DNA from 3 places in the Latilactobacillus parasakei genome. Region 3 is predicted to be linked to each of the others. Evidence: predicted binding sites of a transcription regulator. Region 3 holds the regulator's gene; each other region holds the start of a gene.

Region 1 (3,176 bases), 840 kb from region 3:
CCCATTACGCAACATGACAATTCGGTCACTAATCTTGGCAACATTGGTCATGTCGTGACTCGAAAAAATGATGGCCGAACCTTGTGACTTCAACCATAAAATCCCATCTTCCAATAGACCCGCATTCACAGGATCCAATCCACTGAATGGTTCATCCAAAATAATGAGCGCTGGTTTATGAATTAAGGTCGCAATCAGTTGCACCTTTTGTTGATTGCCCTTAGATAAATCCTTAATCTTATCGGTACGTTGGCCCTTAACAGCAAAGCGCGCTAACCACTCATCAATTTGTGGTTTAATTTCCGCCGCGGTCCGCCCGCGTAACTGCGCAAAATATAAAATTTGTTGTTCAACGGTCATCTTAGGATAGAGACCCCGTTCCTCTGGTAAGTAACCTAATTGATCATAATCACGACTGGTAAATGCATGGCCCTGCCACAAAATCGTCCCGCTATCCGGCGTTAAAAAATTTAATATCATTCTAAAAGTGGTCGTCTTGCCAGCACCGTTTTGCCCAATAAGCCCTAATATTTCGCCTGGTTGAACGGTAAACGATACATCATCGACAGCTTTCATCGCCCCAAAACTTTTTTCAAGATGCGTTAACGTTAGCATATTAATGCCTCCTCAACATTTATTAACTACTTTAACTATACAATATCCCTTACGAAAACGCATTATTATTATTTGCCATAAAAAAAGAGTCACCAACTAAACTCGGTGACTCCGAAATACTCATTATTGAATTTCAATTTGGCTTGTTGATTGTGTATCTTCCGCCATTTTTGGTAAAACTAATTGTAAAACGCCGTTATCATATTTTGCGCTAATCGCTTGGCGATCAACTTCTGGTAAATAATATTGACGGCTGAAGCGACCATAGTGGCGCTCACTTTGAATCAGGTTACCTTCTGAGTCGCTGTGATCGTTAAAGCTATCCCGTTTTGCACTAATCTTTAACGTGTTATTTTGATAATCGACGTGGATGTCTTGCTTTTCAAGTCCAGGTAAGTCAACTGTTAATTGATAGTCCTTTTCAGTCTCCTTCACATCTGTCTTCAACAAGTTGTCAGTTTCAGGCGACATTGCAAAGAATTGTTTGCCGAAGTTCTTGAAAAAGTCATCACCTACTAAACTGTCTAACCAATCTTGACGACGATCCATTAATTCATTTGCCATCTCTAAAACTTCCTTTCTTTATCTTAATTACAATTCTATTTTAACGCGTTAGTCGTTCAATGCAAGTAATTAGCGCTCTTTTATATAGAGTGCTAACGCAAAATAGTTAACCGCCCTAATTTAGCATTTTAATTCCCGCCCTAAGCGTTTTATGCTATACTTAAGGTTCCAAAAATACTCGGAGGTAGATTCATATGAAAATTGTTGTCTTAGCGGGCGGTCGTAGTACTGAACGTAACGTTTCACTAACGTCCGGACACAAGATTACCCATGCACTACAAACAAAAGGCCACGACGTTGCCTTTGTTGATCTTTTTTTAGGGAATGAATTGAAAGATGGTGCCACAATCGACTCTCTTTATTCATCTGATCCCGTTGAAAAAGATTATGATATTGATGATGAAGTTTTAACAGATGACGACATCAATAAACTTCGCGAAGATGGTTCAACACAACTATTTGGTCCGAATGTCTTAGAAATTTGTAAAACTGCTGATATCGTATTCCTCGCACTACATGGTGGCGATGGCGAAAACGGTAAAGTTCAAGCGGTTCTCGATGTCTTTGAAATTCCTTATACTGGTAGTGACACACTAGCTGCTGGTATTACAATGAGCAAAAAAGTTTCTAAAGAAATCTTACTCTTCAACAACATTCCAACAGCACGTTTCGTCGCTGCTTATCGTCATCAACCAATGCCAGAAATGCCATTTGAATACCCTGTTGTGGTTAAGCCAAGTAATGGTGGTTCAAGTGTTGGGACACATATCGTCCACAACGAAGCTGAATTAAAACCAGCTGTCGAAGACGCTTTGCGTTTTGATAACGAAGCCTTGATCGAAGAATTCATCAAGGGCCGCGAATTCTCACTTGGTGTGATCAACGAACAACCATTACCTGCCATTGAAATTGAAGTCAATGACGGTTGGTATGATTTTGAACATAAATTCGTTACTGGTAATACAACGAAATTCGTCACACCACCTAACAACTTACCAGATGATGTTCACGAAGCTATGAAGCAAATGGCCCTCGATGCCATGCACGCACTTGGTTTAACCAACTACGCTCGTATCGACTTTTTCTGGAGTCCTGAAACTGGCTTGCACGTCATCGAAGGCAATACATTGCCTGGTATGACACCATTATCATTAATTCCTCAAGAAGCAGAAGTTCTTGGTATTAGCTACCCTGACTTATGCGAAATGATTGTGAATGGTAAATTAGCTTTACTTAATGAAAAATAATTAGTTGCTATAAAAAAACGATAAGCCCACAGGCTTATCGTTTTTTTATTATTAAATACTAGTGGTACCCCCGCTTAATACTAATCTAATTATTCCTCTTGAGGAACTAAGATTCAAAGAAGATTAGAATCGGTACATCTAGCTGATCGTGTAGCAACTGAATTTCCTTGACGGTAAACGGAATCTTACCCCGAATCTTACGGTTAGCAGTTGTTAACGTTTTATTTAAGACATCAGCAACTTCCTGCTGCTTGATGTCATGACTCTTTAAATACCCTGATAGCACGAAAAGTTTTTCTGCCAAATTTGGCACCCCCAAATGAATATTCTCAAACTTTGCTCCACATTAGGAATATTACGTCATCTAGATAAACTTGTCAATTAACGATTTTGTACGAAAGTGTTAACTTTTTAGCGTATTTTGTCATATACTTAGTACTATAGTTTTTATTGCGAGTAAGAAGGTGAATTTAATGTTTGGACAACTATTACATGATAAGCGGGTTTCACGGAATCTTACGATGCGGCAGCTAGCCGATTTATTAACGCAAAAATACAATATTAAGGTCAGCAGCTCCATGATTTTCCGCTGGGAAAAAGGCGCTGCCCCTTCATTAAAAGCGTTGTTCATCGTCGCAACTGAATTACAAGTTGATCTCAATCAGCTCGCCGTCATGATTGCCGACAGTAACTTAACCCGCCCCGAAACTCTTTCATAAATCAACAGTACTTTAAACCAATCAAAAAGGA
Region 2 (3,176 bases), 1.0 Mb from region 3:
TCGCCATAATGCCCATTTTACTGTTAATCCTCAAAGCCTAATCAGCTCGAGTCACACTTCTTTTATTACATCATGCCGCCCATTGCTGATGGGTCCATGCCTGCTGCTGGTGCTGGGTTGTCTTCTGGTTTGTCAGCAACCACTGCTTCAGTTGTTAACATTAGAGCAGCAACACTAGCTGCGTTTTGTAATGCTGAGCGTGTTACCTTAGTTGGATCTAAGATACCCGCTTCAATCATATTTTCCCAGTTGCCGTTTGCTGCATTGTAGCCAACTTCAACAGGTTGTGATTTTACTTTTTCAACAATGACTGAGCCTTCAAGACCAGCGTTTGTTGCGATTTGACGAACAGGTTCTTCTAATGCACGAAGCACAATGTTAATCCCTGTTTGAACGTCGCCTTCTTCTTCAAGAGCGGCAACACTTTCGATGACATCGATTAATGCTGTCCCACCACCGGCAACGTAGCCTTCTTCAACAGCTGCACGCGTTGCATTTAAGGCATCTTCAATCCGATATTTTTGTTCTTTCAATTCTGTTTCTGTGGCAGCACCAACCTTGATCACTGCAACACCACCAGCTAATTTAGCTAAGCGTTCTTGTAATTTTTCACGGTCAAAGTCTGATGTTGTTTCAGCAATTTGTTTCTTGATGTTTTCAACACGTTCTGCGATAGCTGATTTGCTACCAGCACCTTCAACGATTGTTGTATCATCTTTTGTAACAGTTACCTTACCAGCTGTCCCTAATTGATCGATTGTTGTTTCTTTCAATTCTAGACCAAGGTCACTTGTAATCACTGTGGCACCTGTTAATGTCGCGATGTCTTCTAATTGTTCCTTACGACGATCACCAAAACCAGGGGCCTTAACAGCAACCACGTTGAATGTCCCACGAATCTTGTTCAAGACAAGTGTTGGTAATGCTTCGCCATCAACATCATCAGCAATGATTAATAAGGCTTTACCTTCTTGCACAATTGATTGTAGAAGTGGTAAAACATCTTGAATATTTGAAATCTTCTTATCTGTAATCAAAATGTATGGGTTGTCTAAGTCAGCTTCCATCTTGTCGTTGTCAGTCACCATGTATTGTGACAAGTAACCACGATCAAATTGCATCCCTTCAACAACGCTTAATTCAGTATCAATCCCTTTTGATTCTTCAACTGTGATGACACCGTCGTTACCCACTTTTTCCATGGCATCGGCAATTAAACGACCCGTTTCTTCGTTAGCTGATGAAACAGCAGCAACTTGGGCAATCGCATCTTTGCTTTCAACTTTGTGTGAAATTTCGTGTAACTTCTTAACAGCTTCTTTAGTAGCTAATTCAATCCCACGACGGATACCAACTGGGTTAGCACCGGCTGTCACATTCTTCATCCCTTCGCGAATAATGGCTTGGGCTAAAACAGTAGCGGTTGTTGTACCGTCACCGGCGATGTCGTTCGTTTTTGAAGCAACTTCAGAAACTAATTTGGCACCCATATTTTCAAAATGATCTTCTAATTCGATTGCTTTAGCGATTGTCACACCATCGTTAGTGATTTCTGGTGAACCGTAAGCTTTTTCCAAAACAACGTTGCGGCCTTTTGGTCCTAATGTTGTCTTAACAGTGTTAGCTAATTGATCAACACCTGCTAACATTTTTGAACGTGCGTCTTCTGAAAATTTAAGTTCTTTTGCCATAGTTATTTCACCTCAAAAAAATTTTTTAGTTTGTTTTTAAACGTTTCAGTTTATTATTCAATAATGGCGATAATGTCTTTTGCGTGTAATACCAAATATTGTTGGCCTTCATATTCAACTTCTGAGCCAGCATATTTATCGTAAATGACTTCATCATTTTCTTTGACATCAAGTGGGATTCGCTGACCGTCACTGGTCATTGCGCCGGCACCAACGGCAACGACTTTACCAGTTTGTGGTTTTTGTTTGGCGTTACTTGCAATGACAATGCCACCTACTGTTTGTTCTGCTTCGTCTTTAACGGCGATCACTACGCGATCTTCTAATGGTTTTAACACTTAAAATCCCTCCATCACTTTTTCTTTTTTAGCACTCTAAACACTCAAGTGCTAATCACATTTTTTATCATAGCATTTTTTCAGAACATTGCAAGTATTTTGCTATCCCCTTTTGCATTTTAGTAGTCAATGCGCTACGCTATGGTCACATCAACTTTCAGGAGCGTAATCATGACTCAAAGCCAACAAAATTTTAGGCTGATTATCAGCTATCTCATCATTTTATTAATCCCGAGTGCCCTCGTCCGCTTTTTCGGGTTGTCAGATCAATTCTATTTATTCACCACAATCACGGACAGCCTCGGCGCACTTTTATTACTCTATTTTAATTATCGGGGCCCAAAAAATAATCTTGAGAAACACCCCTTACCGCTTAAGAAAGCCATCATCTGGGGCATTAGTGGTATTTTACTCGCGTTAATCGTCCAAATTATCGCTGGTTCAATTGATCATCTACTCTTTAAAAATAGTACGCAATCACTCAATACGCTCACTCTCATGACGGCCCTCAAAGCCCAACCGTGGTTGATCATTATTCTAACGATTGCTGCGCCAACAATGGAAGAACTCGTTTTTCGAAAGGCGATTTTTGGCGGTCTTAGCAGCCGCTTAAATTCGGTATTAGCCGCACTCATCTCTAGTTTATTATTTGCCGTGATTCATCAAGACAGTCATCTAATTATCTACGCGGCAATCGGCCTTTTCCTTTGTTGGCTGTATCGCAAAACGGGTTCCATTTATACAACGATTATCAGTCATGCGGGAATGAATCTCGTCGTAACCCTCTTTTATCTCAGTCATTAAAAAAATAGAGCCCATCAACCGACATCACTGCTGGTTAATGAGGCTCTATTTATTTTGGTGCTTCTTCTGTATTATAATTATCAAGGAAATAAATTAACGTTTGTAACTCTTTCGCTAAATCAACATTTTGAATCCGAATGGTATTCGGTACAGAAATCCGAATTGGGGTAAAGTTCATGATGCCCTTAATCCCCGCGTCAACTAGTTGATCCGTTACTTTTTGAGCGACTTCAATTGGGACCGTCAAGATGACGATTTCAATTTGTTGCAGCTTCAATTGTTCAACCATTTCGTCCATTGAATAAACCGGCACACCTGTTTGGATTGTGCCAATTAATTCAGG
Region 3 (3,176 bases):
TTTAGAACAATACGAAATTAGCAATTTTGCCAAACCAGGCTACCAGTCTGCACATAACTTAACCTATTGGCGGAACGAAAAGTATTTCGGCTTTGGGGCCGGTGCTTATGGTTATTTAGGCAAGGACCGCTATCATAATTTCGGCCCAATCCAACAATACTTAGAACCGCTACAAGCACATAAAGTACCAGTGATTGAACGCCACGTGCTTCCCTTGACCGAACAAATGGAAGAAGAACTCTTCTTAGGTCTGCGGACGATGCAAGGTGTCTCAATCAAGCACTTTGAAGAAAAATTCAGATACCCACTACAAAACATCTACGGCGAAACAGTCGCCAATCAGATTGCAAAAGGGTACCTAAAACAAGAAGGCGACTGGCTAAGACTAACTGAATCAGGAAAGTTCCTAGGCAACGAAGTCTTCCAGGAATTCTTGTTAGACAGCTATTAAGTGCGTTCAAGCTTGGTCAACTTTGGAGCATTAGCACAGTGGGGCGAATAAGCGACGCAGTCGATTATTTGACGCACGAAGCTAAGCGCAGAAAGTTAGCTTGAAAAGCACGTTAAAAAGAAGTGCGTTCAAACCGGGTTATATTTCGAGCAAATGGGATGGTGATCATTTTTGGTTAGACACCTTTTACAATTACGGGCCGTTTCACAAGCAGTCGCTTCTAAGTTAAGCAGATAACAAAAACTTAGAAGCGAGGTTTTATGAAATGGACAAGAATACTTATCAACATTGGTCAGAAACAAAATATTTAAAGGATTTGGTGACAAACCCATTAATTGAAGTCGGCGATTATTCTTACTTTTCGGGGTATTATGATCACCAGAATTTTGAGGACGGCTGTGTTCGATATCATTGGGGCGATGATGCCTCACGTGCCTTATTTAATCCACAGGCTGAATTTGGTTGGCAATTGGACCGCCTAATTATTGGCCGTTACGTTTGCATTGCCAGTGGCGTTGTTATTTTGATGGGCGGTAATCATAATCATCATAGTGATTGGATTAGCGCTTACCCGTTCCCAGAACAAATTGCGGCCTCTTATGAGCCCAAGGGCGATACAATCATTGAAGACGGTGCGTGGCTTGGGATGCGCGCGTTAATTATGCCTGGCGTTCATATTGGGCAGGGCGCGATTATCGCTGCCGGCGCGGTGGTGGTTAAGGATGTGCCGGCGTACGCTGTCGTTGGTGGTAATCCAGCACGGGTTTTAAAATCACGGTTTACACCAGCTGACATTGAAATCCTGCAAGCAATTGATTGGTACCACTGGCCAATTGAAAAAGTTCAAGCAGCCCAATCAATATTAGCGAGTCATTCAGTCGCTGATTTACAACAATTTCACGAGAATTATTGATAGCAATCTTTGCAAAGGTCACACTCATCATTTGGGTGTGGCCTTTTATCAGTCTTTGGTCCCATTTTCATTAAATCCGTGAAAATTACAGTTCAATTCTTGACTTTATTTGACGTTCTTGCTATATTAATACTTGTAATTAGCACTCGTAATAATCAAGTGCTAAAAAGAGGTGATAACATGCTGACCGAAAGACAATTAATGATTTTGAAAGAAATTATTCGTCTTTTTACCGAGAGTGGTCAGCCGGTGGGTTCTAAGAAGCTAATGTCTGAATTACCAATGCACGTTAGTTCCGCGACAATCCGAAATGATATGGCTGATCTTGAGAATGTCGGTTTAATAGAGAAGACGCATTCGTCTTCTGGACGGGTTCCTTCTATGAAGGGCTATCGTTACTATTTAGATCATCTCATTCAGCCCGCTGTCTTAAATCCAATGGATGTTGCGACTGTGCAACAATCATTTGGACGCCATTATCATAAGATTGACGAGATTGTTTCACAATCTGCTAATATTCTTTCAAACCTAACGAGCTATACAGCGATTACGTTAGGGCCGGAGATGGCAGAGATTCGGTTGACAGGTTTCCGACTTGTACCACTTGGTAACCACCAGGTAATGGCGATTATCGTGACAAGTGCCGGAACGGTTGATAATCAGGTTTTCACAATTCCAAACGCGATTTCAGGTGATGAACTTGAAAAAGCGATTCGAGTCGTGAATGATCATCTAATCGGATTACCGTTGACCGTTGTCAGTCAGAAGTTGAAAACAGAGGTGCCTGCGTTATTAATGCAATACATGGGCTCACCGGGTGGCTTTTTAAACATCTTCGATGATGTCTTAAAACAAGCTTCACAGGAACGTTTATATGTGGGGGGCCAATCGAACTTATTAAACTTCTCGGAATTGACGGATGTGTCACAGTTGAAGTCAATCTACAACATCATTAATCAATCGGACGATCTAGCTAAGTTGCTAGAGTTATCACCGGGTGAGGCCAATAGCCAAGTTCAGGTTCGTTTGGGCGATGAAATGACCAATGATTTATTGAAGAATTACAGTTTAATGACTGTTAATTATGATGTTGGTGAACACGGCCAAGGATTGATTGCTTTATTAGGTCCCACTAGCATGCCATATTCGCGCATGATCGGGTTACTCGATTTATTCCGCGAAGAACTAGCGAAGAAATTAATTGATTATTATGCAGATTTTGATGATAATCAATCTTAAAAGGAGCGTGTTTGTTTGACAAAGCAAGAAAAGGCTGAAAACCAAGAAAAGCCAACTGAAGAAACTGTAGAAGAAACGCCTAAAAAAGAAACACCATTTGAACCAGTTATGGAAGCTGATGAAGTTGAAGAAACAACTGAAGCACAAGCACCTGTTGAAGAAGCAGATGATAAATTAGCTGAACTTCAAAAGAAATATGACGCTATGGAAGATAGTTTCTTACGGTCACAAGCTGAAATTAAGAACATCCAAATGCGCAATCAAAAAGAACAAGCTAACTTGTTAAAATATGATGGCCAATCATTAGCCAAAGATGTCTTACCTGTTTTAGATAATCTAGAACGCGCATTGGCAGCTGAAGCAACTGATGAAAGCCTTAAAAAGGGTGTTCAAATGACATATGATCATATGAAACATGCTTTAGAAGATCATGGTGTTAAAGAAATTGAGGCGCAAGGTCAAGCCTTTGATCCGACCATTCACCAAGCCGTTCAAACGATTGCGGTTGATGGTGATCAAAAAGCTGACACCGTGGTTCAAGTCTTCCAAAAAGGCTATTATTTGAAGGACCGC

Evidence for each region. Region 3 encodes HrcA, which represses chaperone genes, less so after heat shock. Its sites were predicted from a motif close to TTAGCACTCNNNNNNNNNGAGTGCTAA; they were not measured.
Region 1: the regulator HrcA is predicted to act here: its motif matches at 1,249-1,275, upstream of ACPBEH_RS07525 (Hsp20/alpha crystallin family protein).
Region 2: the regulator HrcA is predicted to act here: its motif matches at 2,058-2,084, upstream of groES (co-chaperone GroES).

The regions. Positions count from the first base shown of each region.
Region 1 is NZ_CP186861.1:1,494,506-1,497,681, forward strand. Features, by position in the region: gene ACPBEH_RS07520 (ABC transporter ATP-binding protein) at 1-615, opposite strand, end outside; gene ACPBEH_RS07525 (Hsp20/alpha crystallin family protein) at 739-1,179, opposite strand; gene ACPBEH_RS07530 (D-alanine--D-alanine ligase family protein) at 1,374-2,426, shown strand; gene ACPBEH_RS07535 (helix-turn-helix domain-containing protein) at 2,533-2,730, opposite strand; gene ACPBEH_RS07540 (helix-turn-helix domain-containing protein) at 2,900-3,145, shown strand.
Region 2 is NZ_CP186861.1:1,101,597-1,104,772, forward strand. Features, by position in the region: gene groL (chaperonin GroEL) at 66-1,691, opposite strand; gene groES (co-chaperone GroES) at 1,745-2,029, opposite strand; gene ACPBEH_RS05780 (lysostaphin resistance A-like protein) at 2,201-2,833, shown strand; gene ACPBEH_RS05785 (redox-sensing transcriptional repressor Rex) at 2,883-3,176, opposite strand, start outside.
Region 3 is NZ_CP186861.1:67,446-70,621, forward strand. Features, by position in the region: gene hemW (radical SAM family heme chaperone HemW) at 1-451, shown strand, start outside; gene ACPBEH_RS00335 (CatB-related O-acetyltransferase) at 717-1,364, shown strand; gene hrcA (heat-inducible transcriptional repressor HrcA) at 1,545-2,603, shown strand; gene grpE (nucleotide exchange factor GrpE) at 2,619-3,176, shown strand, end outside.